One region of the Pseudomonas sp. H1_D04 genome, then DNA from elsewhere that is predicted to be linked to it. Evidence: predicted binding sites of a transcription regulator. Region 1 holds the regulator's gene; each other region holds the start of a gene.

What was found. Region 1 encodes sigma-54, which starts transcription at its own class of promoters, with help from an activator protein. Its sites were predicted from a motif close to ANTGGCATNNANNTTGCTNT; they were not measured.
Region 2: a site for sigma-54 is predicted at 7,599-7,618, ahead of flgB (flagellar basal body rod protein FlgB). Genes of this name have one in related genera too.
Region 3: a site for sigma-54 is predicted at 3,383-3,402, ahead of AB4N82_RS18370 (flagellar hook-length control protein FliK). Genes of this name have one in related genera too.

What each region holds. Positions count from the first base shown of each region.
Region 1 is NZ_CP162826.1:1,137,776-1,147,959, reverse strand. It holds gene AB4N82_RS05350 (superoxide dismutase) at 1-76, shown strand, start outside; gene AB4N82_RS05345 (ZIP family metal transporter) at 110-1,003, shown strand; gene AB4N82_RS05340 (HPr family phosphocarrier protein) at 1,041-1,313, opposite strand; gene rapZ (RNase adapter RapZ) at 1,330-2,187, opposite strand; gene ptsN (PTS IIA-like nitrogen regulatory protein PtsN) at 2,190-2,654, opposite strand; gene hpf (ribosome hibernation-promoting factor, HPF/YfiA family) at 2,667-2,972, opposite strand; gene AB4N82_RS05320 (RNA polymerase factor sigma-54) at 3,048-4,541, opposite strand; gene lptB (LPS export ABC transporter ATP-binding protein) at 4,739-5,464, opposite strand; gene lptA (lipopolysaccharide transport periplasmic protein LptA) at 5,464-5,997, opposite strand; gene lptC (LPS export ABC transporter periplasmic protein LptC) at 5,984-6,556, opposite strand; gene AB4N82_RS05300 (KdsC family phosphatase) at 6,565-7,089, opposite strand; gene AB4N82_RS05295 (KpsF/GutQ family sugar-phosphate isomerase) at 7,090-8,064, opposite strand; gene AB4N82_RS05290 (ATP-binding cassette domain-containing protein) at 8,376-9,185, shown strand; gene mlaE (lipid asymmetry maintenance ABC transporter permease subunit MlaE) at 9,185-9,982, shown strand; gene mlaD (outer membrane lipid asymmetry maintenance protein MlaD) at 9,982-10,184, shown strand, end outside.
Region 2 is NZ_CP162826.1:3,640,345-3,650,528, reverse strand. It holds gene AB4N82_RS16925 (ATP-binding protein) at 1-113, opposite strand, end outside; gene AB4N82_RS16920 (response regulator) at 110-835, opposite strand; gene AB4N82_RS16915 (ribonucleoside-diphosphate reductase subunit alpha) at 1,551-4,445, shown strand; gene flgE (flagellar hook protein FlgE) at 4,630-5,934, opposite strand; gene flgD (flagellar hook assembly protein FlgD) at 5,966-6,685, opposite strand; gene flgC (flagellar basal body rod protein FlgC) at 6,702-7,145, opposite strand; gene flgB (flagellar basal body rod protein FlgB) at 7,149-7,556, opposite strand; gene cheR (protein-glutamate O-methyltransferase CheR) at 7,867-8,694, opposite strand; gene AB4N82_RS16885 (chemotaxis protein CheV) at 8,739-9,671, opposite strand; gene flgA (flagellar basal body P-ring formation chaperone FlgA) at 9,752-10,184, shown strand, end outside.
Region 3 is NZ_CP162826.1:3,951,391-3,961,574, reverse strand. It holds gene fliN (flagellar motor switch protein FliN) at 1-246, opposite strand, end outside; gene fliM (flagellar motor switch protein FliM) at 290-1,258, opposite strand; gene fliL (flagellar basal body-associated protein FliL) at 1,268-1,774, opposite strand; gene AB4N82_RS18370 (flagellar hook-length control protein FliK) at 1,999-3,333, opposite strand; gene AB4N82_RS18365 (Hpt domain-containing protein) at 3,465-3,809, opposite strand; gene AB4N82_RS18360 (SpoIIE family protein phosphatase) at 3,840-5,558, opposite strand; gene AB4N82_RS18355 (STAS domain-containing protein) at 5,555-5,860, opposite strand; gene fliJ (flagellar export protein FliJ) at 6,028-6,477, opposite strand; gene fliI (flagellar protein export ATPase FliI) at 6,481-7,839, opposite strand; gene fliH (flagellar assembly protein FliH) at 7,829-8,593, opposite strand; gene fliG (flagellar motor switch protein FliG) at 8,604-9,620, opposite strand; gene fliF (flagellar basal-body MS-ring/collar protein FliF) at 9,613-10,184, opposite strand, start outside.

The DNA.
Region 1 (10,184 bases):
GGAATACATCAATGCCTTCTACAGTGTTATTAACTGGCCAGAAGTTGCCGCACGCTATCAGGCTGCTATGGCCTGACATTTACCTCTATAACAAGATCTAAGGCCGACTATGGGCACTGAAACACTGGCGATCGGCAGCGTGCGAATGTTTCGTTATGCGCTTGGCTCGCTACTGCTACTGGCAGGTACTGCATTGCTGGTGGCCCACGGGCTGGCCTGGCTGGACCTTGAACCGCGCATCCTGCGTGCTTTGCAGGGCGGGGCGATCTGCGCGCTCGGTACTGCGCTGGGCGCGGTTCCGGTATTGGTGATTCGGCGGATGCCGGTGGCCGTGAGCGATACCTTGCTGGGCTTTGGGGCTGGCGTGATGCTGGCTGCAACCGCCTTTTCACTGGTGGTACCGGGTATCGCTGCTGCGGAAAGCCTGGGGCTTACGTCCTGGGGCGCGAGCGGGCTGATCAGTTTCGGCATTATGTTGGGAGCGTTCGGGCTGTATCTGGTTGACCGCAAGGTCTCCGGCGCGAGTCCGGAAATGCTGGTGGGCACGCCGGACAAACCGATGATGTCGCCGCGCATCTGGCTATTCGTGTTCGCTATCATTGCTCACAACATTCCGGAAGGCATGGCGGTTGGCGTCTCTGCCGGCGGCGGCATGCCGGATGCCGACAGCTTGGCCATGGGCATCGCCTTGCAGGATGTGCCCGAAGGTCTTGTGATTGCGTTGGTGTTGGCCGGGGCAGGGATGTCGCGGGCCAAGGCATTCCTGATTGGTGCTGCTTCAGGCTTGGTGGAACCGGTGTTTGCCGTGCTCTGCGCTTGGCTGGTGAGCCTGGCCGAGGTGTTGTTGCCTTTGGGGCTGGCGCTGGCTGCCGGGGCGATGCTGTTGGTAGTGACCCATGAGGTGATCCCGGAGTCGCGGCGCAATGGCCACGAAAAGCTCGCCAGCTTGGGGCTCTGCATTGGATTTTGCTTGATGATGGCGATGGATACCGCATTGGGGTGAAGCCGTTGCGGCTTCACGTTTGTGTCAAAGGGTGAGGTTACTCACCCTCATCAAAGTAGTTGTTGATCAACGCCACCAGAGCTTCCATCGCTTCCTGGTCTTGCTCGCCTTCGGTCTTCAAATGAATTTTGGTGCCTTTGCCGGCCGCCAGCATCATCATTGCCATGATGCTTTTGCCGTCGACCATGCTTTCAGGTGTGCGTCCAGCCCTGATCTGGCAGGGGAACTGCCCGGCTACTCCGACAAACTTGGCCGAGGCGCGGGCGTGCAAACCCAACTTGTTGATGATTTCAATTTCCAGAGCGGGCATCGCGCAGGTGTTCCTTTCAGCTAAGGTCGCGGTGGCGAACCTGGACGTTCTTGAGGGTTTGTTGCAGTGCTTGGCCCAAGCGCTCGGTCAGGTATACCGAACGGTGATGACCGCCGGTGCATCCAATGGCAATAGTGACATAGGCCCGGTTGCTCGCGGCAAAGCGCGGCAGCCACTTGAGCAGATAGCTGGAAATGTCCTGGAACATCTCCTCCACATCCGGCTGCGCGGCTAGGTACTCAGCCACAGGTAGGTCCAGCCCTGATTGGTCGCGTAACTCTGGCTTCCAGTAGGGGTTGGGCAGGCAGCGCACGTCGAACACCAGATCGGCATCCACCGGCATGCCACGTTTGAAGCCAAAAGACTCGACGAGAAACGCCGTGCCAGGCTCCGGCTGGTTCAGCAGGCGCAGTTTGATGGCATCGCGCAGCTGGTAAAGGTTAAGGCCGGTGGTGTTGATCTTAAGGTCGGCGAGGTCAATGATCGGCCCCAGCAACTTGGTTTCGTCCTCGATGGCTTCAGCCAGAGAACGGTGAGGGCTGCTGAGGGGGTGGCGTCGACGGGTTTCGGAGAAGCGTTTGAGCAGCGTCTCTTCATCGGCGTCCAGGTACAGCACATCACAATGAATATGCTTGGCGCGCACTTCTTCCAACAGTTCCGGGAACCGAGAGAGGTGGCTGGGCAGGTTGCGGGCGTCGATCGAAACGGCAACCAGAGGTTGCGCCAGCTCGGTGTGGATCAGAGCGCGTTCCGCCAACTCCGGCAGTAGGCCGGCCGGCAGGTTATCGATGCAATAGAAGCCGTTGTCCTCAAGAACGTTGAGGGCGGTACTTTTACCCGAGCCGGAGCGGCCGCTGACGATGATCAAACGCATGATTACTGCCCGTTTTGCTCATCCAGGACAACTTGGTACAGCGCCTCGTTGCTGCTGGCACTGCGCAGTTTGTCGCGTACTTCTTTGCGGTCGAGCATGCTGGCGATCTGCCGAAGCAGTTCCAGGTGCGCATCGGTGGCGGCCTGTGGGACCAGCAGAACAAACAGCAGGTCGACCGGGGCGCCATCAATGGCATCGAAATCGATAGGCGCGTCCAAGTGCAGCAGCGCGCTGACAGGTGTCTCACAGCCTTTGAGGCGACAGTGAGGAATGGCGATGCCGTTACCAAAACCGGTGGAACCCAGTTTTTCACGGGCAATCAGAGCCTCGAAGACATCTTGCATCTCCAGTTCAGGCACTTGGCTGCTGATCAGGTTGGCAATTTGTTCGAGGGCTTTCTTCTTGCTGCCGCCCGGCACGTTCACGAGGGAACGGCCGGGGGTCAGGATGGTTTCAAGTCGAATCATGGGTGGGGAGTGTTAGCGGCCTGTGCCCTGAAGAAGGCTCTGCTGCTTTTCCTTATGCTTTTTAAGTTGGCGGTCGAGCTTGTCAGTCAAGGCATCGATTGATGCATACATGTCTTCATGCTCGGCGTTGGCGACTACTTCGCCACCGGGAATCTGTAGGGTCGCTTCGATTTTCTGCTGAAGCTTGTCGACCTTCATGATCACTTGCACATTGGTGATCTTGTCAAAATGACCCTCAAGCTTTTTCAGCTTTTGCTCGACATATTCGCGCAGGGGAGGGGTGACTTCTACATGGTGTCCACTGATGTTGACTTGCATACAGCTTCTCCTTCGTTGCCAGTGCATAAAGCGGCGGGTAGGAATACCCGCCACTGGAACGCTGTGGCCCGCCCGTCACATCAAACGCTTACGCTCGCTGGAAGGCGCGATCCCAAGGGATTCGCGGTACTTGGCGACGGTTCGACGGGCGACCTGAATGCCTTGTGCCTCCAGTAAACCAGCGATCTTGCTGTCACTCAACGGCTTTTTCTGATTTTCCGCGGCAACCAGTTTTTTGATGATTGCGCGGATTGCCGTGGACGAGCATTCGCCGCCTTCTGAGGTGCTGACATGGCTGGAGAAAAAGTATTTCAACTCATAAATACCCCGTGGGGTATGCATGAATTTTTGCGTGGTAACGCGGGAAATCGTCGACTCGTGCATGCCTACCGCTTCGGCGATATCGTGCAGAACCAAAGGCTTCATCGCTTCATCGCCGTATTCCAGGAAGCCGCGCTGATGCTCGACGATCTGCGTGGCGACTTTCATCAGGGTTTCGTTACGGCTTTGCAGGCTCTTGATGAACCAGCGCGCCTCCTGCAACTGGTTGCGCATGAAGGTGTTGTCGGCGCTGGTGTCGGCGCGTCGCACGAAACCTGCATATTGCGGGTTGACTCGCAGGCGTGGCACTGACTCCTGGTTAAGCTCCACCAGCCAGCGCTCGTTGTCCTTGCGCACGATCACGTCAGGAACTACGTATTCGGCCTCGCTGGACTCGATCTGCGAGCCGGGACGCGGGTTGAGGCTTTGCACCAGCTCGATGACCTGGCGCAGATCGTCTTCCTTGAGTTTCATGCGACGCATCAGTTGGCTGTAATCGCGGCTGCCGAGCAGGTCGATGTATTCGGTGACCAGGCGCTGGGCCTCGGCGAGCCATGGGGTCTTGGCGGGCAGCTGGCGCAGTTGCAGCTGCAGGCATTCGCTAAGGGTGCGCGCACCAATACCCGCGGGCTCAAATTGCTGGATGCGGTGCAGGACGGCTTCGATTTCGTCCAGTTCGATATCTAGTTCGGGGTCGAAGGCCTCAAGAATCTCTTCGAGTGTCTCGTCCAGATAGCCTTGGTTATTGATGCAATCGATCAGGGTGACGGCGATCAGGCGATCGGTGTCCGACATCGGTGCGAGGTTCAGTTGCCACAACAGATGGCTCTGCAGACTTTCGCCGGCGGACGTGCGGGTAGTGAAGTCCCACTCATCATCGTCGTTGCTGGGCAGGCTGCTGGCGCTGGTCTGGTAGACGTCTTCCCAAGCAGTGTCTACGGGAAGCTCGTTGGGAATGCGTTCGTTCCAATCGCCTTCCTCAAGGTTATCCACCGTAGGGGCGGTTTCCTGGTAGGACGGTTCCTGCACGTCTGCGTTGGGTTTTTGCTCGATGTTGTCGGCCAACGGGTCTGCATTATCGAAGTCGTCGCCTTCTTCCTGGCGTTCGAGCATCGGATTAGACTCCAGAGCCTCCTGGATTTCCTGTTGCAGGTCCAGGGTCGACAATTGGAGCAGGCGGATGGCCTGTTGCAGCTGCGGTGTCATCGTCAGCTGCTGGCCCATTCTTAGGACTAGCGATGGTTTCATGGCAGGGGCTTAACACCTTATTCGCCGGCGCAACGCGCCATCCACGACAGGGCGCGTGAGCGCCAAACATAAGCAAATTATATGCCTGATATCGAGGGCTTTGCCTAGAGCGCGGTAACAATAAAAAACCGGAGGTTTTCATTGACTCCCGCGCATCAGGCAAACGACCTGCCACCGCCTTGTTTGTGCAGGCGGCTTTACAGGCGAAACTCGTGACCCAGGTACACTTCCTTGACCAGTTCGTTGGCCAGAATGGTGGCGGAGTCGCCTTCTGCGATCAGTTGACCATCGTTGACGATATACGCGGTTTCGCAGATATCGAGGGTCTCACGCACGTTGTGATCGGTGATCAGTACACCGATGCCCTTGGCCTTGAGGTGATGGATGATCTGCTTGATGTCGCCAACCGAGATAGGGTCGACGCCGGCAAACGGTTCGTCCAGCAGAATGAACTTGGGGGCAGTGGCCAGGGCGCGGGCGATTTCCACGCGACGCCGCTCACCACCGGACAGGCTCATGCCAAGGTTGTCGCGAATGTGGTTGATATGGAATTCCTGCAGCAGGCTTTCCAGCTCCTGTCGGCGGCCGTCACGGTCCAGTTCCTTGCGAGTTTCAAGAATGGCCATAATGTTGTCGGCAACTGACAGTTTGCGGAAGATCGATGCTTCTTGAGGAAGATAGCCAATACCCGCGCGTGCACGACCGTGCATTGGCTGGTGGCTGACATCCAGGTCGTCGATCAGTACGCGACCCTGATCCGCCTGGACCAGGCCAACAATCATGTAGAAGCATGTGGTCTTGCCTGCGCCGTTGGGGCCGAGCAAGCCGACGATCTGGCCGCTGTCGATCGACAGGCTGACGTCGCGCACGACCTGACGGCTTTTATAGGCCTTGGCCAGATGCTGGGCTTTCAGGGTTGCCATTACTCGGCCTTCTTCTTCGGCTGGATAACCATGTCGATGCGTGGGCGCGGTGCGGTGACCTTGCTGCCATTGGCACGACCGGCGTTAGCGATCTGTTTCACGGTGTCATAGGTGATCTTTTCACCTTCCGTGGAGTTGCCATCGGGGCTGAGCACCTTGGCCTGGTCGATCAGCACAATGCGATTCTGCTGGGCGTGATACTGAATGGTCTTGCCGTAGCCCTTCATCGGGCCAGTGTCGGCAGCGGACTGCTTCTGTTCGAAGTAAGCCAGGTTGCCCACTGAGGTCACGACGTCGATGTCACCGGCTTGGGTACGCGTCAGTGTCACGGTATTACCGGTGATCTTCATCGACCCTTGGGTGATGATTACGCCGCCGGTATAGGTGGCAACACCTTGCTTGTCATCCAGTTGCGCATCGTCAGCCGAGATGTGGATCGGTTGCTGGCTATCGTTCGGCAGAGCCCAGGCGCTCACGCTTCCCAGTGCTGCGCCCAAACCGAGCAAAATAGGGAGAGTTTTAACGAGCCTCATACTGTCCTCTTACGTTCGATAGCAGGTGTATCCTGCTTTCTTTCAAATACGCTTTCATTCCCTTGCCAGTCGATACACCGCCAGCGCCGTCGATTCTAACGTCTTGCTCGGTCTGCGCATATTGCTTCTGCGGGAATACGGTCATGCGACTGCTGGTAATCACCGTGTCACGGGCTTTGGCATCCGTGCGCGCAACACGTACCGAGTCAATCAGTTCTACCTCGGTGCCGTCGGGGTTCACCTCACCACGCTTGCTGGTGACATGCCACGGAAATTCGGTGCCGCGGTACAGGTTCAGGTCCGGATTAGTCAGCAGAGTGACTTCGGTGGCCTTCAAGTGCTCGACTTTGTCCGACGTCATTTCGTACTGCAGCTTGCCGTCGGGCAGGAACTGCACGCTATAGGCATTGGTGGCGTAATAGTCGATGGCCCCCTCGTCGACCTGCGCAACAGGCTGGTCGAGGAAGCGCCCCGGACTGATATTCCAGTAGCCCACCGCGAGGAACAGCGCGGCAATGACCCCGAATAACAGGAAGTTGCGAATCTTTTTACTCAGCATAAAACGCTCTATAGGTAGGCGGCGTGGGCCGCTTCAAGGCTGCCTTGGGCTCGCAGGATCAGTTCGCAGAACTCGCGGGCTGCACCTTCGCCACCACGGGCGCAGGTGATGCCATGGGCGTGCTCGCGAACAAACGCCGCCGCATTGGCGACGGCCATGCCAAGCCCTACTCGACGAATGACCGGCAGGTCGGGCAGATCATCGCCTAAGTAGGCGACCTGCTCATAGCTTAGGTTGAGTTGGCCAAGAAGCTCGTCCAGAACTACCAGTTTATCCTCGCGGCCCTGATACAGGTGAGGAATCCCCAGGTTTTGTGCGCGGCGTTCCACAACGGGAGTTTTTCGGCCGCTGATAATCGCGGTTTGCACGCCTGCAGCCATCAGCATCTTGATGCCTTGGCCGTCGAGGGTGTTGAACGTCTTGAATTCGCTGCCGTCTTCGAGGAAGTACAGGCGGCCATCAGTCAGCACGCCGTCAACGTCGAAAATCGCCAGTCTGATGTTTTTGCCGCGTTGCAACAGGTCGCTGGTCATTTACATCACTCCCGCACGCAGCAAGTCGTGCATGTTCAGGGCGCCAACCGGGTGGTCGTCGCTATCGACAACCACCAGGGCGCCGATCTTGTGGTCTTCCATGATCTTCAATGCTTCGGCTGCCAGCATCTCAGGGCGTGCGGTCTTGCCGTGTGGCGTCATCACTGCATCGATGGTCGCAGTGTGGATATCGATGGTGCGGTCCAGGGTGCGGCGCAGGTCGCCGTCGGTGAATACCCCAGCCAGGCGGCCGTCAGCTTCAAGGATCACGGTCATGCCCAGGCCCTTGCGAGTCATTTCCATCAGCGCGTCCTTAAGTAAGGTGCCGCGCTGGACGTGGGGCAATTCATCGCCTGAATGCATAACGTTTTCCACTTTCAGCAGCAGGCGGCGGCCCAGTGCGCCACCCGGGTGGGAGAACGCGAAGTCTTCAGCCGTGAACCCGCGAGCTTCAAGCAGTGCAACGGCCAGAGCGTCGCCCATAACCAAGGCAGCGGTAGTGGAGGAGGTCGGTGCCAGATTCAGCGGGCAGGCTTCGTGGGCGACGTGAACGTTCAGGTTAACATCGGCAGCCTTGGCCAGCGTCGACTCCGGGTTGCCGGTGACGCTGATCATCTGGATGCCAAGGCGCTTGATCAGCGGCAGCAGGGTCACGATTTCGTTGGTGGTACCGGAGTTGGACAGCGCCAGGATGATGTCATCTTTGGTGATCATGCCCATGTCGCCGTGGCTCGCCTCCGCCGGATGCACGAAAAACGCCGTGGTCCCGGTGCTCGCCAGGGTGGCGGCGATCTTGTTGCCGACGTGGCCCGATTTGCCCATGCCGACCACGACAACGCGGCCCTTGCTGGCCAGAATCATCTCGCAGGCGCGTACGAAATCTGCGTCGATATGGGCCAGTAAGCCTTCTACGGCTTCGACTTCGAGGCGGATGGTGCGTTGTGCGGATTGGATAAGGTCGCTGGATTGGCTCATGTCTGAAATCGTATAGCCTGACGAAAAGTCGGCGATTATAGCGGTAATGATCAATTCCCTCACGCAAGTTCGTCAGGCTTTATTCAGCAGGGGACTGAGATCGATCCTCAGTCACACAGTCGGCAACGTTTTTTCCCTGTCCCCAAACTGAACTAGCGCTGTTCCGGCCTTGGGCGCCTTGTACCAGCAGTGATATAGTTCGCCGCCAGTTCGGTCCGCCCAGCCCATGTGGCTATCTATATGCGTCGCCGTTGCAAACGTTTGTCGCATGCGTGGTGTCTGAGTGAGAGGCTGCATCCCAAGGAGTTTAGATGAGTGCCGATAACGCCTACGCGGTCGAGCTGAAGGGACTGACCTTCAAGCGCGGGACGCGCAGCATCTTCAATAACGTCGATATTCGCATTCCCCGTGGCAAGGTCACGGGCATCATGGGGCCGTCCGGTTGCGGCAAGACCACGCTGTTGCGGTTGATGGGCATGCAATTGCGTCCCAGCGCCGGCGAAGTGTGGGTCAATGGCCAAAACCTGCCTACGCTGTCGCGCAGTGATCTGTTCGATGCGCGCAAGCATATGGGCGTGCTGTTCCAGAGCGGTGCGCTGTTCACCGACCTCGATGTGTTCGAGAACGTAGCGTTTCCGCTGCGGGTGCATACCCAGCTGTCCGACGAAATGATTCGCGACATTGTGTTGCTGAAATTGCAGGCCGTCGGCCTCCGTGGCGCAATTGATCTGATGCCCGACGAACTGTCCGGCGGCATGAAGCGCCGTGTGGCCCTGGCGCGAGCCATTGCCCTCGATCCACAGGTTCTCATGTACGACGAGCCCTTCGTCGGTCAGGATCCGATCGCCATGGGTGTGCTGGTACGACTGATCCGTCTGCTCAACGATGCCCTGGGTATCACCAGTATCGTGGTCTCCCACGACCTTGCAGAAACCGCGAGCATTGCCGATTACCTCTATGTGGTCGGTGATGGCCAGGTGCTGGGGCAGGGTACGCCTGAAGAGCTGATGAACGCCGACAACCCGCGCATTCGCCAATTCATGACCGGCGACCCCGATGGCCCTGTGCCTTTCCACTTTCCGGCAGCGGATTACCGCTCAGATCTTCTGGGGAAGCGTTGATGCGCAAAACATCTCTTATCGAGAAAGTTCGCCTTTTCGGTCGCTCCGGCATCGACATCGTCGAAGTGCTCGGCCGCTCGACGATTTTCCTGTTCCACGCCTTGCTCGGCCGCGGCGGTATTGGCGGTGGCTTTGGCCTGTTGATCAAGCAGCTGCATTCGGTGGGTGTGATGTCCCTGGTGATCATTGTGGTCTCCGGGGTGTTCATTGGCATGGTGCTGGCGTTGCAGGGCTTCAATATCCTGTCCAGCTACGGTTCGGAGCAGGCAGTGGGGCAGATGGTTGCCCTGACGCTGCTACGTGAACTGGGACCGGTGGTGACCGCGTTGCTGTTCGCCGGGCGCGCAGGTTCCGCGTTGACTGCCGAAATTGGCAACATGAAGTCTACCGAGCAGCTGTCCAGCCTCGAAATGATCGGTGTGGACCCGCTCAAATACATTGTTGCCCCGCGCCTGTGGGCCGGCTTCATTTCCCTGCCATTGCTGGCGATGATCTTCAGCGTGGTCGGTATCTGGGGCGGTTCGTGGGTAGCGGTGGACTGGCTTGGCGTCTACGACGGCTCCTACTGGGCCAACATGCAAAACAGCGTGACCTTCAGTGGTGACGTGCTCAATGGCATTATAAAGAGCATCGTCTTCGCCTTTGTAGTGACCTGGATCGCCGTATTCCAAGGCTATGACTGTGAGCCCACCTCAGAAGGGATCAGTCGTGCCACCACCAAGACCGTTGTGTACGCCTCGCTGGCAGTACTTGGCCTTGACTTCATTTTGACCGCCTTGATGTTTGGAGACTTCTGATGCAAAACCGCACTGTGGAAATCGGTGTCGGCCTTTTCTTGCTGGCTGGCATCCTGGCTTTACTGTTGCTGGCTCTGCGAGTCAGCGGTCTTTCGGCCAGCCCAACCGCCGATACTTATAAACTTTACGCATACTTCGACAATATCGCCGGTTTGACTGTCAGAGCTAAAGTGACCATGGCCGGTGTAACCATTGGCAAGGT
Region 2 (10,184 bases), 2.5 Mb from region 1:
TATTGGCCGCTGCGCACCTCGTTAAGCAGGTGCAAGGCCAGTACGCCCAACAGCGCCACCAGGATCAGCGCCGCGCACATGCCGCCGTAGATACGCAGGAAGATCGAGTTCACAGCGACATATCGGCGGCGGCTTCAGGGACGAATAAGTAGCCTTTGCTACGAATGGTCTTGATCAGACGCGGATGGATCGGATCGTCGCCGATTTTCGGGCGAATTCGTGAGATGCGTACATCGATGGACCGGTCTTGGCCGTCATAGCCGATACCGCGCAGGGCGATAAAGATTTCTTCGCGGGACAGGATGCGCCCGGCATTCGCCACCAGCAGCCACAGCAGGTCAAATTCAGCGCTGGTCAGTTCGATACTGCCGTCGTGCAGCCAGGCTTCGCGCAGGGCGTTGTCTACCACCAACGGGCCGAATTCCAGGCGGCGCTGGTTTTCTACCGTTGCGGATTCGGCGGGCTCACTGCGCCGCAGCAGCGCCTGGATACGCGCCAGCAACAGCCGGGGGCGCACGGGTTTGCATACGTAGTCGTCGGCGCCCATGTCCAGGCCCAGCACCTGGTCCATGTCGTCGGTGCGCGCGGTAAGCATGAGGATCACGCCCTCGTAGCGCTCGCGTACCTTGCGGCAGATGCTCAGGCCATCTTCGCCGGGCAGCATCAGGTCGAGGATCACCAGGTCTGGTTGCTCGGCGATGATACGCGCTGCGGCCTGGGCGCCATCGCCTTCAACCGAAACACGCAGGCCGTTGCTTTCCAGGTACTCACGGGTCAATTCGGCCAATCGCTCGTCGTCCTCGACGATCAGGATTTGCCAGGCTTCTTGCTCCATGCGCTACCTCGATTCTAATTATTGTCATGTACGGGAAGCACAATACTGCCTCTATTGAAGGCCGATTGTAGCCATTCCCCAACCCTGGAACACAAGCCGGTAAATCCATTCGGTGATCGCGTTTTTTTGTGGTAGGGTTCGCGCCCTCAAAAATCCAACCGGCTGTTTTTATATTGGAATATTCGGTGACAAACGGCCGAATCCAGCAGTACTGCGGCCTACACGGGCGTTCCACGTTTCATACACATTTTACCCACAGCGTTATCCACAGGTCGTGCGTTGCTAAGCCCCCCAAAACGCATTATCTTGTACCTCGGCGCTAAAAAAACCCTACATGTAGGGTTTTGAGCGAAAAGACCCAACACAAGTCAGACAAGAAACTCAAGCCCTTTCTTGCTCCTGTTTGGTCGAACCCAAGCATTTTTTGAAAGCCCAAACCGCTCAAGCGGATGGCAGCCGTTTTCAAGCTCCAATAGCAGAAAACGGTACGGGTGTTGCAGTGCTTGAACCTGGCAACTGTCACCCACCAGGAATACGGCCAAGGGCATTAAAGCCCCGAACCGAAGACTTCGGCATGGAAGCGGCGCGAACAGCCCCCCTTCCTCCTGTCCCGAAGTTGTTATGCCAGGCCAACGCCTGCTGTAAGTGCTTCAGGACGGAACGGTGGGCACCGTGATGGTGCCCAAATAAATATAGAATGTGGAGACAACCCCCCATGCAAACCGACACAACTCGCGAGAACCCGCAGGGCTCCGTGCCGCTGGCAGCAGATTCGAATATGGATCTGTCCGCCACTGCACCAGGGCAACTGCGCGTGATCAAGCGTAACGGCACTGTCGTTCCTTACACCGATGACAAAATCACCGTCGCTATCACCAAAGCGTTTCTTGCAGTTGAAGGCGGCACCGCTGCCGCTTCGTCGCGCATCCACGACACCGTTGCCCGCCTGACCGAACAAGTCACCGCGACCTTCAAGCGTCGCATGCCGTCGGGCGGCACTATCCACATCGAAGAAATCCAGGACCAGGTCGAACTGGCCCTGATGCGTGCCGGCGAGCAAAAAGTTGCGCGCGACTACGTGATCTACCGTGACGCCCGCTCCAAAGAGCGCGCCGTGCGCTCCCCGGCCGAAGAAGCCGCCGTACAAGCTCACCCGTCGATCCGCATCACCCTGGCCGACGGTACGTTTGCACCGCTGGACCTGGGCCGCCTGAACACCATCATCACCGAGGCCTGCGAAGGCCTGGAAGAAGTCGACGGTGACCTGATCCAGCGCGAAACCCTGAAGAACCTGTACGACGGCGTGGCCCTGACCGACGTCAACACCGCCCTGGTGATGACCGCCCGTACCCTGGTTGAACGCGAGCCGAACTACTCGTTCGTGACCGCGCGCCTGCTGATGGACACCCTGCGTGCCGAAGGTCTGGGCTTCCTGGGCGTGGCCGACAGCGCCACCCACCACGAAATGGCCGACCTGTATGCCAAGGCTCTGCCTGCCTACGTCGCCAAGGGTATCGAGTTCGAATTGCTGAACCCAATCCTGGCCACTTTCGACCTGGAAAAACTCGGCAAGGCGATCAATCACGAGCGCGACCAGCAGTTCACTTACCTGGGCCTGCAAACCCTGTACGACCGTTACTTCATCCACAAGGACGGTATCCGCTTCGAACTGCCGCAAGTGTTCTTCATGCGCGTGGCCATGGGCCTGGCGATTGAAGAGAAGCACAAAGAAGACCGTGCGATCGAGTTCTACAACCTGCTGTCGTCCTTCGACTACATGTCGTCGACCCCGACGCTGTTCAACGCCGGCACCCTGCGTCCACAGCTGTCGAGCTGCTACCTGACCACCGTGCCGGATGACCTGTCGGGCATCTACCACGCGATCCACGACAACGCCATGTTGTCCAAATTCGCAGGCGGCCTGGGCAACGACTGGACGCCGGTGCGGGCCTTGGGTTCGTACATCAAGGGCACCAACGGCAAGTCCCAGGGCGTCGTACCGTTCCTGAAAGTCGTGAACGACACCGCGGTAGCGGTCAACCAGGGCGGCAAGCGCAAAGGCGCTGTGTGTGCCTACCTGGAAACCTGGCACATGGACATTGAAGAGTTCATCGAGCTGCGCAAGAACACAGGTGATGATCGTCGTCGTACCCACGACATGAACACCGCCAACTGGATCCCTGACCTGTTCATGAAGCGTGTCTTCGATGACGGCCCGTGGACCCTGTTCTCGCCATCCGAAGTGCCGGACCTGCACGACCTGACCGGCAAGGCTTTCGAAGAACGCTACGAGTATTACGAAGCCCTGTCCCAGTACCCAGGCAAGATCAAGCTGTTCAAGACCATCCAGGCCAAAGACCTGTGGCGCAAGATGCTGTCCATGCTGTTCGAAACCGGCCACCCATGGCTGACCTTCAAGGACCCATGCAACCTGCGCAGCCCGCAGCAGCACGTGGGCGTGGTTCACAGCTCGAACCTGTGCACCGAGATCACCTTGAACACCAACAAGGACGAGATCGCCGTTTGCAACCTGGGTTCGATCAACCTGCCGAACCACATCGTCAACGGCAAGCTGGACACTGCCAAGCTGGAGCGCACCGTCAACACCGCAGTTCGCATGCTCGATAACGTAATCGACATCAACTACTACTCGGTGCCACAGGCGCAGAACTCCAACTTCAAGCACCGCCCGGTTGGCCTGGGCATCATGGGCTTCCAGGACGCGCTGTACCTGCAGCACATTCCTTACGGTTCGGATGCAGCGGTCGAGTTCGCCGACAAGTCCATGGAAGCGGTCAGCTACTACGCGATCCAGGCGTCCTGCGACCTGGCCGACGAGCGCGGTGCCTACGAGACGTTCCAGGGTTCGCTGTGGTCCAAAGGCATCCTGCCGCTGGACTCGCAACAGATCCTGATCGAGCAACGTGGCCAGAAGTACATTGATGTTGACCTGGAAGAATCCCTGGACTGGGCGCCGGTACGTGCCCGCGTGCAGAAAGGTATTCGTAACTCCAACATCATGGCCATCGCACCGACCGCGACCATCGCCAACATCACCGGCGTGTCCCAGTCGATCGAACCGACCTACCAGAACCTGTATGTGAAATCGAACCTGTCGGGCGAATTCACCGTGATCAACCCGTACCTGGTTCGCGACCTCAAGGCTCGCGACCTGTGGGACTCGGTCATGATCAACGACCTGAAGTACTACGACGGTTCCGTGCAGCAGATCGAGCGCATCCCGCAAGAACTCAAAGAGCTCTACGCGACCGCCTTCGAAGTGGACACCAAGTGGATCGTTGACGCCGCCAGCCGTCGTCAGAAGTGGATCGACCAGGCTCAGTCCCTGAACCTGTACATCGCTGGCGCTTCGGGCAAGAAGCTGGACGTGACCTACCGCATGGCTTGGTACCGTGGCCTGAAAACCACTTACTACCTCCGTGCCCTGGCCGCAACCAGCACCGAGAAGTCGACCATCAACACCGGTAAGCTGAACGCTGTATCCAGCGGCAACCATGGTGATGACTCGGTACTCGCTGCTCCAGCCGATCCGGCACCCGTGCCAAAGGCCTGCGCGATTGATGAGCCGGATTGCGAAGCTTGCCAATAAGCTGAGCAGGTAAGCGCCCAACAGCGCTTACTCGAAACCCCCGATCAACCCTCTGGGCTGGTCGGGGGTTTTCTTTTGCCTGCGGTTTGATCGCTCTCACGCGTGGGGACCGTTTCAAACACACTTTTCTTACATCCACAAAAAAGCCCCTCTCACGAGGGGCTTCTTGTGGAGCATTACCGCATCAGGTCATCTGAATGATGGTCTGCATGATGGTGCTCTGGGTGGAGATGGTCTTGGCGTTCGCCTGATAGTTGCTCTGGGCCTTGATCAGGTCTACCAGCTCGTTGGTCAGGTTGACGTTGGAGTTCTCCAGGGAGTTGGCCACAATCGAACCCAGGGTCCCGGATTGCGGGGTGTCGTAACCCGGCTGGCCCGAGGAGAAGGTCTCTCTCCAAGCGGTACTGCCCGCAGGCTGCAGGCCCTGTTCGTTGTTGAAACTGGCCAGGGAGATCTGGCCAATGGCCTTGCTCTGCTGGTTGCTGAACGTGGCGAACATGACGCCGTTGCCGTCGATTTTCAGGCCGGTGATCTGGCCGGTGGCGTAGCCGTCGGTAGTCGGTGGGTTGCGGTAGCTGGCCGAGTTGTACTGGGTGATATTGCCCATATTCACGGCAATTGGCCCGGCGGTCGCTTCGTTTGGCGTCCAATTGCCATCGGTCACCGATCCTGGGACCCAGCCAGTGAGCGTCAATGTCTTGCTGCTCACGCCACCGGTAACAACATCTTTAAGCTTACCGGCACCATCAAAAGTGATGGTCGATGGCACAGGTGCAGTGGTGCCGGTCGTTGTCGGCTTGGAACCATCCAGGTTACGACCATCGATCAACGTGTAGGCATTCCATTCGTTGGCGTCGGTTTTCACCATGTACTGCACCATGGCGTGCGAGTTGCCTTGGGAGTCGTACAAGGTGGTGCTGTACTGAGTGGTAAAGGTGGTGGTGTCGCTTGGGTTGAACGGCTTGTCGGTCTGATTGATCACCGGCTCCGACGAGTTCAGGTTACTGGTGGAATCCACTTTGGTGGACGCCTTCGGCGGCAGGTAAGACAAGTTCAGTTGCAGGTCGGTCAAGCCACCCTTGATGATCTTGCCGTCTTCATCCGCTGCGTAGCCTTGCAGGCGCGAGGTGCCGGTGTTGTTGGTGATATAGCCGTCTTTGTCGGCACGGAACGCACCACTACGGGTGTATTCCAGCGAACCGTCGCTGCCCTTCTGCACGAAGAAGCCACCGCCCTGGATCGCCATGTCCAGCACGCCGCCGCTGTTGTTGACGTCACCTTGGGTGAACTGCTGGGACACCGCCGCCAGGTTCACACCATTGCCGATGCTGTTCTGGCCGGTGCCCAATTTGGACGCGGCGTAGATGTCGGCGAATTCCGCACGGGACGACTTGAAGCCAGTGGTCGCGACGTTGGCGATGTTGTTGCCAGTCACGTCCAATTGTTTGTTGGCCGCATAGAGGCCGCTAAGGCCGATATTAAAAGACATGTTTCTCTCCCTCTGCCGTAGTTAGCCGGCTCTATGTACCGATAGTCTGAATTTGCGACAGCTTGACGCTGCCCATGCCACCCGCAAGGTTCAGCAGCATCTCGCCACCGGTCTTGCTCAAAGTCACGCTGGTCACCGTTGCCGGCAACGAAGTGGCCAGGGCCACTGAATCGCCCGCGTCATTCTTGGTCGTGGCCGCGAAGGTGTAGGTGCCCGCTGGAGCCACCTCACCCGCATCGTTCTTGCCATCCCAGATGAAGCTCGCGGTGCCGGCGCTCTGGGCACCCATATCAATGGTGCGCACCAAGTTGCCATCTTTGTCTGTGATCTTGATGGCGACGTTACCGGTGGCTGCAGTCACAGCTACCGAACCGTTCATGCTCTTGCTCGTATCCACCAGGGCCTTGTCGGTCTGGGTGATGATCGAACGCCCAACCAGCGACGAAGCCTGCAGCGCCTGGGAGGAGCTGAAGTTGCTGGAGATTGCATTCACCGAGTCGTTGAGGGTGTTGATGCCTTCCAGGCTGCTGAACTGGGCCAGTTGGGCCACAAATGCACCGTTGTCCTGAGGCGACAGCGGGTCCTGGTTTTTCAGCTGGGTGACGAGCAGCTGCAGGAATGCATCTTTACCCAACGACTGATTGCCGGTAGCAGCAGCAGCCGTACTCGCGACATTGTTTGTTGCAGTGCTGACCTTGGAATTGAAAAGGTCCTGGACTGCCGAATTAGTAGACGTATCAACGATGGCCATTATTTGGCGCCCCTTATCACTGACCCAGGGTCAGGACCTTCTGCATCATGGTTTTGGCGGTGTTCATCATTTCCGCATTGGTCTGGAACGAGCGGCTGGCGGAAATCATGTCGGCCATTTCCTCGACCACGTTGACGTTCGGGTAGTACACGTAGCCTTTTTCGTTCGCAGCCGGGTGGTTCGGCTCGTAGCGGGCTTCGAGGTTGCTCTGGTCTTCGACCACGCCGAGCACCTGCACGCCAGAGCCTGCTGCGCCCTGCTCCTGAAACAACGAATCGCTGCCGCCGTTCTGGCCGCCCTGGAACATGGTGGCGAAGACCGGGTGACGCGCACGGTAGGTCTGGTCAATGCTCGAAGACACAGTCTCGGCGTTGGCGATGTTACTGGCGACGGTGTTGAGACGCGTGGTCTGGGCGCTCATGCCACTACCGGCAATATTGAAAACACTGGACAGGGACATGGCTTACTCTCCACGAAGGGCCGACATCAGCCCTTTGAATTTGCTGTTGAGCAGCGTAAAGCTGGCTTGGAAGTTCACCGAGTTCTCGGCGTAGGCCGATTGCTCCAGCTGGGCGTCGACGGTGTTCTGGTCGATCGACGGCTGCATCGGCGTGCGATACAGCAGCGACTCGTCACCACTGCTCAGACCTTGTGCTTCGATATGACGGTTGTTGGTCATGTTCAAGGCGAAGGTGCCGTTCTTGGTCTTGTCCTGCTGTGCGGCAAGCACGGCGGAGAAGTCCAGGTCCCGAGCCTTGTAGTTCGGGGTATCGGCGTTGGCAATGTTGTTGGCCAGGACTTCAGCACGCTGGGCGCGGAAGCCCAGGGCTTTTTCGTGGATACCGAGCGCTTTATCGAAGCTGATGCTCATGGCGGAAACCTTTAGGCTGACCTGCTGTTCGTTAACTGGGTTATAGCAAAGCGCATGCCAGTTTCTGAAAAGCCCATGAATCAAGGGTTTACGGGGATATTGCCGGCGGCAATGCCAGAAAAGCGGCAACGGGTCTCCGCGTAGCGCCAGTAAAGCGGCAATCCGGCTTGCCGCTATCCTGAGGATTGCCGCACAAAAAAATGTGGGAGGGGGCTTGCCCCCGATAACGGTGTATCAGTGATAGATGCATCAACTGAACCACCGTTATCGGGGCAAGCCCCCTCCCACATTCTTGACCGCGTACGCTTTATTACTTGGCCTGGTAGATGATCCCAGGGCTGCACTGCACCATCTGGAAATGATCCGGCAGGCCATTGAGCGCCTCGGAAGCACCGAGGAACAAGTAACCACCACGCTTGAGGGTGCCGTGGATGCGCAACAGGATGTCTTTCTTCACTTCGGCCGAAAAGTAGATCAGCACGTTGCGGCAAAACACCATGTCGAACTTGCCAAGGCTGGCGTAGCTATCAAGCAGGTTGAACGAGCGGAACTCAACGCGGCTCTTGATTGGCGCCTTGATCGCCCAACGCCCCGCCCCTTTCGGGTCGAAGTAACGTTGCAGGCGTTCCTGGGACAACCCACGTCCCAGAGCCAGGCTGTCGTACTCGCCGGTCTTGCAATTAGTGAGCATAGTGCCGGACAGGTCAGTGGCAACAATTTGTGCCCCGGCCTTCAACTGACCCATGTTTGTCCGTTCGAACTCATCAATGGACATCGAGATAGAGTACGGTTCCTGCCCCGAGGAGCAGGCTGCCGACCAGATGCGCAAACGCTGGCCCGGGCTGGCCTTGATAGCCTCCGGCAGCACTTTGCTCTTGAGCACTTCAAAGGGGTAAGTATCACGAAACCAAAGGGTTTCGTTGGTGGTCATGGCATCGACCACCATTTCTTTGAGACCACTGCGCGGCTGCCCCTGGATCCGTTGAACCAACTCGCCCAGAGACTTGATGCCCTGCTGCTCCATCAGTTTGTTAAGACGGCTGGATACCAGGTATTGCTTGTTTTCACCGAGCAATATGCCACAGGCTTTTTCCAGGAAGACCCGGAACTGTTCAAAATCCAAATTACCCGTAGACACTGATACCGCCTCTAAAATCGTAAGACCGCCAGGGCAACAAGCCCTTAGCTGTGATCTGCTGCCTTGATCCGGTCGACTACCCGGGATGCCAGGTCATCAGGACGGAATTTGGCCAGGAAGTCATCGGCACCGACCTTCTTGACCATCGCCTGATTGAATACGCCCGACAACGAAGTATGCAGGATGATATGCAATTTTTGCATGCGTGGATCGCTGCGTATCTCAGCCGTGAGGGTGTAGCCGTCCATTTCCGGCATCTCGATGTCGGAAATCATCATCAAGAATTCTTCTTCCGGTTTCTTGCCTTCATCCACCAGCTTGCGCAGGTAATCCAGCGCCTGGCGACCATCATTAAGCGCCACGACTTCCACGCCGACGGTTTGCAGGCAACGGGTCACCTGCTTGCGTGCCACCGAGGAGTCATCCACCGTGAGCACACGCAGCGAGACCGCCTTATGCGCCGTTTCGGCATCCACCACGCCCACGGAAATCGATTCCGAGGTCGGCGCAACTTCGGCAAGGATCTTCTCCACGTCGATGATTTCCACCAACTGGTTATCGACCCGCGTCACCGCCGTGAGGTAGTGGTCGCGGCCAGTGCCCTTGGGCGGCGGATGAATCTCTTCCCAGTTCATGTTGACGATGCGCTCCACCGAGCGCACCAGGAAGCCCTGGGTCTTGGTGTTGTACTCGGTGATGATTACGAACGGGCTCTCGCGGTCCTGCAGGCCAGCCGAACCGGTGGCCAGGGCCAGGTCAAGAATCGGGATGGTCGCGCCACGGATGTTGGCTACGCCACACACCACAGGGCTGGACTTGGGCATGATCGTCAGCTTGGGACATTGCAGCACTTCCCGCACCTTGAACACATTGATGCCGTACAGCTGTTTGCCATCCAGGCGAAAAAGCAACAACTCCAGGCGATTCTGCCCTACCAGCTGTGTGCGCTGGTTTACTGAATCCATTACTCCTGCCATGCCCAGACTCCTACGCTAAAACCTTGAAGGTGCGACGCGCACCCAACACTAAACGGCACGAGCTTTGCTATTTATTGGCCATGGATATTAAAACGACAGTTTCCCGACGCCTTCGATTCCCACAGTACCGCAGATTGCTCTGCGCCTCGGTGGCATTGCTTGCTTTCTGCCTCGGCGCCACGGCCCGCGCAGATAACGTCACCTTGCCTGATCTACTTATCGGCGTCACTCAGGGCTTTCTTGAGTTCACTGTAGAAGATTATCTGGCGACCACCCAGACACCGGGGCGTTATGAAATCCAGGTCAACCAGTTGGACCCGCGCCTGCGCATGCCTATGTGCGACAAGGAATTGACAGCGACCCTGGAAAGCCCTGCTCAGCCTATCGGCCGCGTGACGGTGCGGGTGCGCTGCGATGGCGCCTCGCCCTGGACGGTGTTTGTGCCGGCACAGGTCAAGCTATTCCGCGATGTAGTGGTGGTGGCCCGACCGCTGAAACGCACCGGCATCATTG
Region 3 (10,184 bases), 2.8 Mb from region 1:
CGACACCGGGATGTCGAGGATCACGTCCAGGTTCGGCCCATCGAGGGTCACCGGGTCGTTGTTCTTCGGCACGCTGCCAAACTCTTCCATCTGCAGGCGGTTACCTGCGGGGGCAGTGGCGGCATCGGCGGCCAGCAGGGCGTCGATATCGTCCTGGCCAACATCGCCGGTTTCTTCCAGGGCCGCAGCCCATTCGTCAGCCAGAGCCTGGTCTTCGGCGGAAGTGTTTTCGTGTTCGGTAGCCATTACATGTCCTCGGCGGAGCAAACATTCATAAATAGGGGATGCATCAGCGACGGTTGATCGGCTCAACCACTTGCAGCGCCAGGTTGCCCTTATGGGAACCCAGCTTGACCTTGAACGACGGCACGCCATTGGCGCGCATGATCATTTCTTCCGGCAATTCGACCGGGATGATGTCTCCCGGCTGCATGTGCAAAATATCCCGCAGGCGCAATTGGCGACGTGCCACGGTGGCGCTCAGCGGCACGTCGACGTCCAGCAAGTCTTCGCGCAAGGCCTTGACCCAACGCTCGTCCTGGTCGTCCAGGTCGGACTGGAAACCGGCATCAAGCATCTCGCGCACCGGCTCGATCATCGAGTACGGCATGGTCACGTGCAGGTCGCCGCCGCCGCCATCGAGTTCGATGTGGAAAGTGGACACCACAATCGCTTCGCTCGGGCCGACGATGTTGGCCATGGCCGGGTTCACTTCCGAGTTGATGTACTCGAAATTGACTTCCATGATCGCCTGCCAGGCTTCCTTCAAATCGATGAAGGCCTGCTCCAGCACCATGCGCACGACGCGCAATTCGGTGGGGGTGAATTCACGGCCTTCGATCTTGGCGTGACGACCGTCACCGCCGAAGAAGTTGTCCACCAGCTTGAACACCAGCTTGGCGTCGAGGATGAACAGCGCAGTGCCGCGCAACGGCTTGATCTTGACGAGGTTAAGGCTGGTGGGAACGTACAGCGAATGCACGTACTCACCGAACTTCATCACCTGCACGCCGCCCACCGCCACGTCCGCCGAGCGGCGCAGCATGTTGAACATGCTGATCCGGGTGTAGCGAGCAAAGCGTTCGTTGATCATCTCCAGCGTCGGCATGCGTCCACGGACGATGCGATCCTGGCTGGTCAGGTCATAACTTTTGACGCTGCCGGGCTCGGCAGCCATTTCGGTCTGTACCAGACCGTCGTCGACGCCATGCAACAGCGCGTCGATTTCATCCTGGGACAGCAGGTCTTGCACGGCCATGTCGTGATCCTACTGCAATACGAAGTTAGTGAAGAGCGCCTGCTCGACCACGACTTTGCCGAGCTCCTTCTGGGCCACTTCCTGCACGCTGGCAGTGACCTTCTGGCGCAGCATTTCCTGGCCCACCGGGGTGGCCAAGGTGTCGAAGCTCTGCCCGGAGAACAGCATCACCAGGTTGTTGCGGATCACCGGCATATGCACTTTGAGGGCATCCAGATCCGCCGCATTCCGTGCCAGCAAGGTGATGCTCACTTGCAGGTAGCGTTGACGACCGTTCTGATTGAAGTTGGCGACAAAGGCCGGAAGCATCGGCTCGAAGATTGCCGGTGACTTGACGTTACTGGCGGTTTCGGCGGCAGGTGCCTGTTTGCTTGCACTGCTATGCATGATGTACCAAGTGCCGCCCACCGAGGCCCCGATGGCCAGGAGCAGGCCCACGACTATCATCAGGATAAGCTTGAGCTTGCCTTTGCCTGCCGGTGCGGGTGCTTTTGCTGCGTCGTCGCTCTTCGCCATGCCAATAATCCGTCACTATTCGGGAATTCATAGATCTACGGATAGGCAAGAGCAAGTGTTATGCCAGAGTTGTCTGGCAGGCAGAGACGAACGAACACCACAAAACAAATGTGGGAGGGAGCTTGCCCCGATGAGGGTGTGTCAGTTCATACATCGATTAACTGATACACCCTCATCGGGGGGGCAAGTCCCCTCCCACAATTTGGATCTGTACGCGGCTCAAGTCAGGCGTAGTAATCGACGGCGCTGGAGCCGATCACTGTAGAGCTCACTGGCACCACGGCTTCAGCCACATCAATGTGGTTGCCACTGTCGCCGCTGTCAGCCCCTCGCCCGCTGCGACTCACGCCACTGGTCTGGGCCTGCTGCTGTTGCTGCTCCTGACCACGGGATTGGTCGGACACGTTGACGTCCACCTGCCCCATGCCCTGTTGCGCAAACATTTCCCGCAGGCGACCCGACTGGCTTTCCAGCGCTTCACGCACCACCGGGTGGGCGCTCATGAAATTGACCTGGGCTTGCTGGTCGGCGGTCATGTTGACCTTGATATCCAGACGACCGAGTTCAGCCGGTTGCAACTGGATCTCCGCCGACTTGAGGTTGGCGCTGGACAGGTACATCACTCGATTGACGATCTCGTCGGTCCAACCGCTCTGGTGCATGGCCAGTGGCGCATTCGTCACCGGCGGCAACGCGTTGGCCGTTTTCGGCGTGGCCGCCTGGGTCAATGCCGCCAAACGATTGGCGAAATCATCGACACGGGTGTCGCTGGTGGCGTTTTTAAGGTCTTTGAGGCCGTCTTCGATCAAGCCGCTGAAGGCCTTGTCACCGCCTTGGTCAGTGCTGTCTTTGGTGGCTTGCTGGTCGACCATTGTGGCCAGGCCAGCGGCAAAGTTCTGCGCGGCGGTTGGCTGGTCCTGGGTAGTCGTCGGTGCGGTTTTGGCCGGCGCCTGGCTGCTGGCCGACACATGCCCGCCCTGCTCCATCGCCAGGCGCACGGCCGGCATGGCATCCAGGGGATCAGCCTCAGGATCGAAGGCCGGCTTGACCTCCTCGGTCGCCGCGATGGGCACAGCGACCAACGGCAGGGCCTTGTCGTCCTGGGCGGCAGCGGCGGGTTCCGGGGTTTCCACCGGCACGACCACCGGCAAGACCACAGGCGTGACAGCGGCAATCATGGCCGGGTCGACGACGGGATCAGTCGGGGGCTGCTGCGCGAGTGCTGGATCGGCGGGTGCGTCGTCATCCTTATTGGCGCTGTCGTCGGACGGCTTGGCAGGCAAGGTCTTGCCGCTATCGGCAACCGCCGGTGTACTGGCGGCAGGCTTGTCGGTACCGGCAGCCGGCTTGGCGCTGGCGTCGACAGGCTTGTCGCGTGTGGGTTTAGCCGCGTTGTCGTCGGTTTTGACCGACGGTTTCGAGCCTTGGCTGGCGAACACTTGAGCGAAGCCAGGGCCCTTGTCCCGTGGGTCCGCAGCCGCTACCTGGGGGTTGGCAGCGGGCGCTTGAGGCTTGGCCGCGGGGGCAGCCTGAAGAAGCGAATTGGGGGCGACTGGCATAGGTAAAGGTCTCCACTGCATGGGGGTCGGGGATGCAGTATCTGGAGATAGAGCAAGAGTTGGGCCAGGTTTCTTGGATTGCGGTTTTTTGGGTGGACCTATCCGTTATTCGGTAACGGACAGGTCACCCATCAAAGTTGAAACCGTTGCCTTTCGTGCTCATACAAGGGCCGCACCAACGCAAACTCCCGATCAATCTGATCCACCAACTCCCCCAAGTCCGAAGCCGGCTCAGAAGACCTGGCCTCAAGCGACTGACACAACTGCGCCAACCGCAGCGCCCCAAGGTTCCCACTGCTCCCCTTGAAACTATGCGCAATCCGTCCCAAAGCCTTGGCATCATCCCGCGCCTGGTGCAGGGCCTCGATGCGTTTCTGGGAGTCATCAAGAAAGGTATCAAGCAGCTTGGGATACTCGCCCTCCATAACCTCCTGCAAACCCGACAACACCTGCGGGTCCATATGAATCTCTGCCACTTGCTCGCTCCTTGATCAAGAATCGGCGGATTATGCCAGAGCCCCCCAGCAAAACTCCACGCAGACACTGCGCCCGCCGTCAGACCAGCGTACGTCGCTGCTCAACTGGCGCACCAGGCTAAGGCCCCGACCCGACAGACGATCGACGTCCAGCGGCCGTGCCAGCATCTGTTCCACGTCGAAACCCGGCCCGCTGTCTTCCAGGCGCAACGTCATTTTGCCGCCCATGTGGGTGGGCGCCACCTGCACATGCACCCGCACGTAACCGCTGTTCAACTTCGCCAGGCGGTCATTGCGCTGGCGGTAATATTCGGCAAACCCCTGGGCATTGCGCTTGAGCCGCGAGTCCAGCCCCAGCACACCATGTTCCAGGGCGTTGGAATACAGCTCAGCCATCACGCTGTAGAGCGCCCCGCTCTGCTCGCGCAGGCCGTGGATTTCAAGCAGCAGTTGCAGCAGATAGGGCAAAGGGTTGTAGCGCTTGAGGGTCTCGGCGCGAAACTCGAAGCTCACCGACCAATCCAGCGGGCAGGATTGGCCGCTGTCGGCATACAACGGCCCGGTGGCGCGCAGGGATTGGCCGTGCTGCAGGGTGATTTCCACCATGCTCACGTCATCACGCGCTTCACCGCGAAACGCCGCCAGGGCCTGTTCGATGTCTTCAAACAGACGATTGGGCTCGCGATTGGCCGCAAAGACCTGCTGCAAACGCTCGGCGCCGAACAGTTGATCGTTGGCATCTGCGGTATCCAGCACGCCGTCGGACAGCAGGAACACACGGTCGCCCAACGCCATGGGCCAGACTTCGGTGCGGTCATCAAACGCTTGCGCCGACAACACCCCCAACGGCAAATGCCGCGACTGCATCGGGGTGCGCTTGCCGCTGGCGATGTCATGCACATAACCGTCGGGCATGCCCCCGTTCCACACCTCCACCACGCGCCGCTCGGTGCTCAGGCACAACAGGGTGGCGCAGCAGAACATGTCCACCGGCAGGATGCGCTTGAGCTTGGCATTCATCTCCCGAAGGATCTGCGTCAGGCCATAGCCCTTGGCGGTCATCCCATAGAACACTTCCGCCAGGGGCATAGCGCCCACCGCCGCCGGCAAGCCATGGCCGGTGAAATCGCCGAGCAGCACGTGCATGTCGCCTGACGGCGTGTAGGCCGCCAGCAGCAGGTCGCCATTGAACAGCGCATAGGGCGATTGCAGGTAGCGGATGTTCGGTGCGGCATTGATGCAGCCGGAGTGGGCGACCTTATCGAACACTGCCTTGGCCACGCGCTGCTCATGCAGCAGGTAGTCGTGGTGCTTGGCAATCATGTCGCGTTGCTGCAACACCGTGGCTTGCAGGCGGCGCAGGCGGTCCATGGCGTTGATCTTGGCCGCCAGGATCAGTTGGTTATAGGGTTTGGGCAGGAAGTCATCACCGCCGGCATCCAGGCACTCGGCCAGGGCAGCGCTTTCGCGCAGGGAGGTGAGGAAAATGATGGGGACCAATTCTTCCCCCGCCAGTTGCTTGATCCACCGCGCAGCGCCGTAGCCATCCATCACTGGCATCAAAGCATCCATCAGCACCAGCTGCGGCCGTTCGCGGGCAAAGACTTCGACGGCTTCCTCGCCGTTGGTAGCGGTGAGCACCTGATGCCCCTGGCGCCGCACAATGGTCGACAGCAACAGAAGATCGGCAGCGTTATCATCGGCGATCAGGATCGTCAGCGGCTCAACCGCGGGGGCCTGGGCGCTCACTTGATGTCGAACAGCTTGTCGAAGTTGGAGATGGCGAGGATCTTGCGCACATCGGAGTTGGTGTTGACCACCTCAACCCGCGCCTCTTCGCCGCCAGCATGGTCCCTCAACAGCAGGAGCATGCCCAAGGCCGAGCTGTCCATGTACGTGGTTTCTTTCAGATCGACCACATACAGCTCAGGCACTTTGTAGTAACGCTCGTAGGCGTCACGAAACGTCTGATGACTGCCGAAATCAAACCGTCCCTTGATAGCGATCGTCAACTTCTTCCCGTCCAGGGATACTTCTGACTCGATTGACATGCGACTGCTTCCTTGTCATGGGCATAGACACAAGGTGTAGCAGGCGAATGAGATCCGGGCAACACCGCAGGTCAAATGCGGAAGAGGGCCTGGTCCCGATAGCCGTGGGTCAGTCAACAAATTCAGTGACCGATCTATCGCTATCGGGGGCAAGCCCCCTGGCACATTCAGAATTGTGATTGGCGGGGAAGACGTTGTGATAGCTCATCGAGCAACTTCTGCTCACGCTTGTCTTCCAGCGCCCGCGCTTCATCGATATAGCGCTGCACCAGCTTGCGCAATCCTTCGACCCGGGCAAACGCCTCTTGCCAACTTTCGCGGGCCTTATCGAGATTGTTCTGGTGCCAGGCCAGGCTCTGGCGCTGTTGGCCCACGGCGGTTTCCAACTGGTTGAGAAAGCCCTGGTAGCCCATCAGCCACTGACCCGAAACGCCCTTGGTGCCGCGCTCGATCCATTGCTGTTGGTACTCGCCGCGAAAGCGTTCCAGGTCACCCAACTTGCTTTCCGCCAAGCGCACTTGGCCCTGGAAATAACCCAGGCGCTGTACGGCGGTTTTTTCGGCCTTTTCGGCCATGTCCACCACGGGGGCCAGGCGCGCGGCGCGGCTGTTGGCCATGGCTTAGCCGCCTGGCGCAGGGGCGAAGATGGAATGCAGATGCGCTTCGCTTTCACCCATGCTGATCTTGTCGTTGAGGCCTTGGCGCAGGTAAGTCACCAACTGCGGTTGCAGGGCGATCGCCAGGTCGGTGTCGCGATCGCCACCGGCCACGTAGGCGCCAACGCTGATCAGGTCGCGGCTCTGTTGATAGCGCGACCACAACTGCTTGAACTGTTGCGCGCGGACCATATGCTCCGGCGTGACCACCGCCGGCATGACCCGGCTGATGGACGCTTCGATATCGATAGCCGGGTAGTGCCCTTCTTCGGCCAAACGGCGCGACAGCACAATGTGGCCGTCGAGCACGCCCCGCGCCGAGTCGGCGATAGGGTCCTGCTGGTCATCGCCTTCGGACAACACCGTGTAGAACGCAGTGATCGAGCCGCCACCGGCCTCGGCATTACCGGCTCGCTCCACCAGTTTCGGCAGCTTGGCGAACACCGACGGTGGGTAGCCCTTGGTCGCCGGGGGTTCGCCGATGGCCAGGGCGATTTCCCGCTGGGCCTGGGCAAAACGGGTGAGCGAGTCCATCAGCAACAGGACGTTCTTGCCCTTGTCGCGAAAGTATTCGGCGATGCGCGTGCAGTACATGGCCGCGCGCAAACGCATCAACGGCGCATCATCCGCTGGGGAGGCGACGACGACGGAGCGCTTGAGGCCTTCTTCACCGAGGCTGTGCTCGATGAATTCCTTAACTTCCCTGCCCCGCTCGCCGATCAGCCCCACCACGATGATGTCGGCCTCGGTAAAGCGCGTCATCATGCCGAGCAACACCGACTTACCCACACCGGTACCGGCGAACAGGCCCAGACGCTGGCCGCGGCCGACCGTCAATAAACCGTTGATGCTGCGGATGCCCACATCCAGCGGCACGCTGATGGGGTTGCGGTTGAGCGGGTTGATGGTGGGGCCGTCCATCGGCACCCAGTCTTCGGCTTTCATGCCGCCCTTGCCGTCCAACGCACGACCGGCGCCGTCCAGCACCCGGCCGAGCATGCTCATGCCCATGGGCAGGCGGCCGGTATCGGCCAGCGGTACCACGCGGGCGCCGGGGGCGATGCCCGCCAGGCTGCCGACGGGCATCAGGAAGATCTTGTTGCCGGAAAAGCCCATCACTTCCGCTTCGACCTGCACCGGGTGGTAGCTGTCGTCGTTGATCACCATGCAGCGGCTGCCCATGGCGGCGCGCAGGCCCTCGGCTTCGAGGGTCAGGCCGACCATACGCAACAGGCGCCCTTCAAGGATCGGCTGGCCGGGCAATTCAGTGGCCTCGACGTAGCCGCTCAGGCGCTTGACGAAGCTGGTGCGATCAAGGCGCATCGGCGGCGTCCAGGTCGACGCTGAGGTCAGGTTCGGCGGGGTTCAACACCTGCTCGTGGACTTGATCCAGCAGCTTGGCCATGATCTGGCTGATGCGGGTTTCCACCGTCGCATCAATGCGGCTGTGTTCGGTCTCGACCCGGCAACCACCGGGCTGAAGCGCTGCGTCTTCGACGATGCGCCAGGTTTCTTCATGGCGCTCGCGCAGGGCTTTGACCTGTTCGAAATCCTGCGGATTGATGTACAGCCGCACATTGCCGACACCCAGGGGCAGCAGCTTGAGTGCTTCGCGCATCACGCTTTCGATATGACTGGAGTCGAGCACCAGTTCGCGCTGGATCACCTGGCGTGCAATATGCTCCACCAGGCCGACCATGGATTTTTCAATCTGCGCATCCTGCTCGGCGATAGGGTCGAACAGCACACCCATCAAGCGTTCCAGGCTGGCCAGCTTGACGCTCAGCGCCGCTTCGGCCTCTTGGCGCACCTTGAGAGTGGTGCTGCGAAAACCGTCTTTTTCACCCGCTGCGAAGCCTTCGTTGTAGGCCTCCTGGCGGATGCTTTCCAACTCTTCCAGGGTCAGTGGCTGGACTTCTTCCAGCGGCACTTCTTCCATTTCCACCGGCGTTTCTTCAACGGGTTCCGGCTCAGGCTCGGGCACATGCGGGTCGAAGCTGGGCAACGACCAGATGTCGAACCCACCGACATCCCGTGCGCGAATCAGATCGCTGGGCGCCTCATCTTTGTTCGACATCAGGGGCGCCTTAGATCATTTCTTCGCCGCCCTTCCCACCGAGAACGATTTCTCCGGCTTCGGCCATACGGCGGGCAATGGTGAGGATTTCTTTCTGCGCGGTTTCCACGTCGCTGACGCGCACCGGGCCTTTGGCTTCCAGGTCGTCGCGCAACAGTTCGGAAGCACGCTTGGACATGTTCTTGAAGATCTTCTCTTTGACGCCTTCGTCCGAGCCTTTGAGGGCAAGCACCAGCACGTCGGAGGACACTTCGCGCAGCAACGCCTGGATGCCACGATCGTCGACATCGGAGAGGTTGTTGAACACGAACATGAGGTCTTCGATCTGGCCGGACAGGGTGTCGTCGATCTCGCGGATCGAGTCCATCAACTGGCCTTCGACCGAGCTGTCGAGGAAGTTCATGATGTCTGCCGCACGCTTGATACCACCCAAGGTGGTCCGCGAGGCATTCGAGTTGCCGGAGAACTGTTTCTCCAGGATGGTGTTCAATTCTTTCAGGGCCGCCGGCTGCACGGTGTTCAGCGATGAGACGCGCAGGATGATGTCCAGACGCACTTTATGGTCGAAATGGCCGAGCACTTCACCGGCCTGGTCCGGGTCGAGGTACGCCACCACGATGGCCTGGATCTGCGGGTGTTCAAAGCGGATCACGTCGGCGACGGCGCGCGGTTCCATCCACTTGAGGCTGTCCAGACCGCTGGTGTTTCCGCCCAACAGGATGCGGTCGATCAGGCCGTTGGCCTTGTCTTCGCCCAGGGCCGAGGTGAGCATCTTGCGGATGTAGCTGTCGGAGCCGACGCCCAGGCTGGTCTGGTCGCCGACGATCTCGACGAACTCGCTCATCACCTGCTCGACTTGCTCACGGTGCACATTGCGCATCTGCGCCATGGCCACGCCCACACGCTGGACCTCTTTGGGCCCCATGTGGCGCAGCACTTGGGCGGCATCGGTTTCACCGAGCGACAGCAGCAGGACTGCGGCTTTGTCGACCTTGGTGAGCTTGGCAACAGCGGCTCGATCACTCATCTGCGTTAATCCACTCTTTCACGACCTGGGCCACACGGCCCGGGTCTTCTGCTACCAGACTTTTGATTGCGTTCAACTGAGCGTCGTAACCTTCGCTCGGGCTTGGCAACAGGATGCTTTGCGGGCCGCCGAGGCTGACGCGGTCGTTGGCCAGTTCGCCGTCCAGGCCGCCCATGCCACCCAACTCGACGTCACTGCCGCCAAACGCCGCCAGTTGTTTGTTCTTGCCGTTGCCGGTGATGTTGTTGAGCACCGGGCGCAGCACGCCGAACACCAATACCAGGATGAACAACACACCCAGCACTTGCTTGACGATGTCCCAGAACCACGGCTGGGTGTAGAACGCCGCTTCGGCGATGACTTCACCGCGCTCGGCGGAGAACGGCATGTTGATCACGCTGACGCTGTCACCACGACTGGCGTCAAAGCCGACGGCGTCCTGCACGAGGCGAGTGAAGCGCGCCAATTCGTCGGCGCTCCACGGCGCACGGGTAACGGCGCCATCCGCCGCATTGACCTTGACCTGGTCATCGACCACCACCGACACCGACAGGCGATTGACGC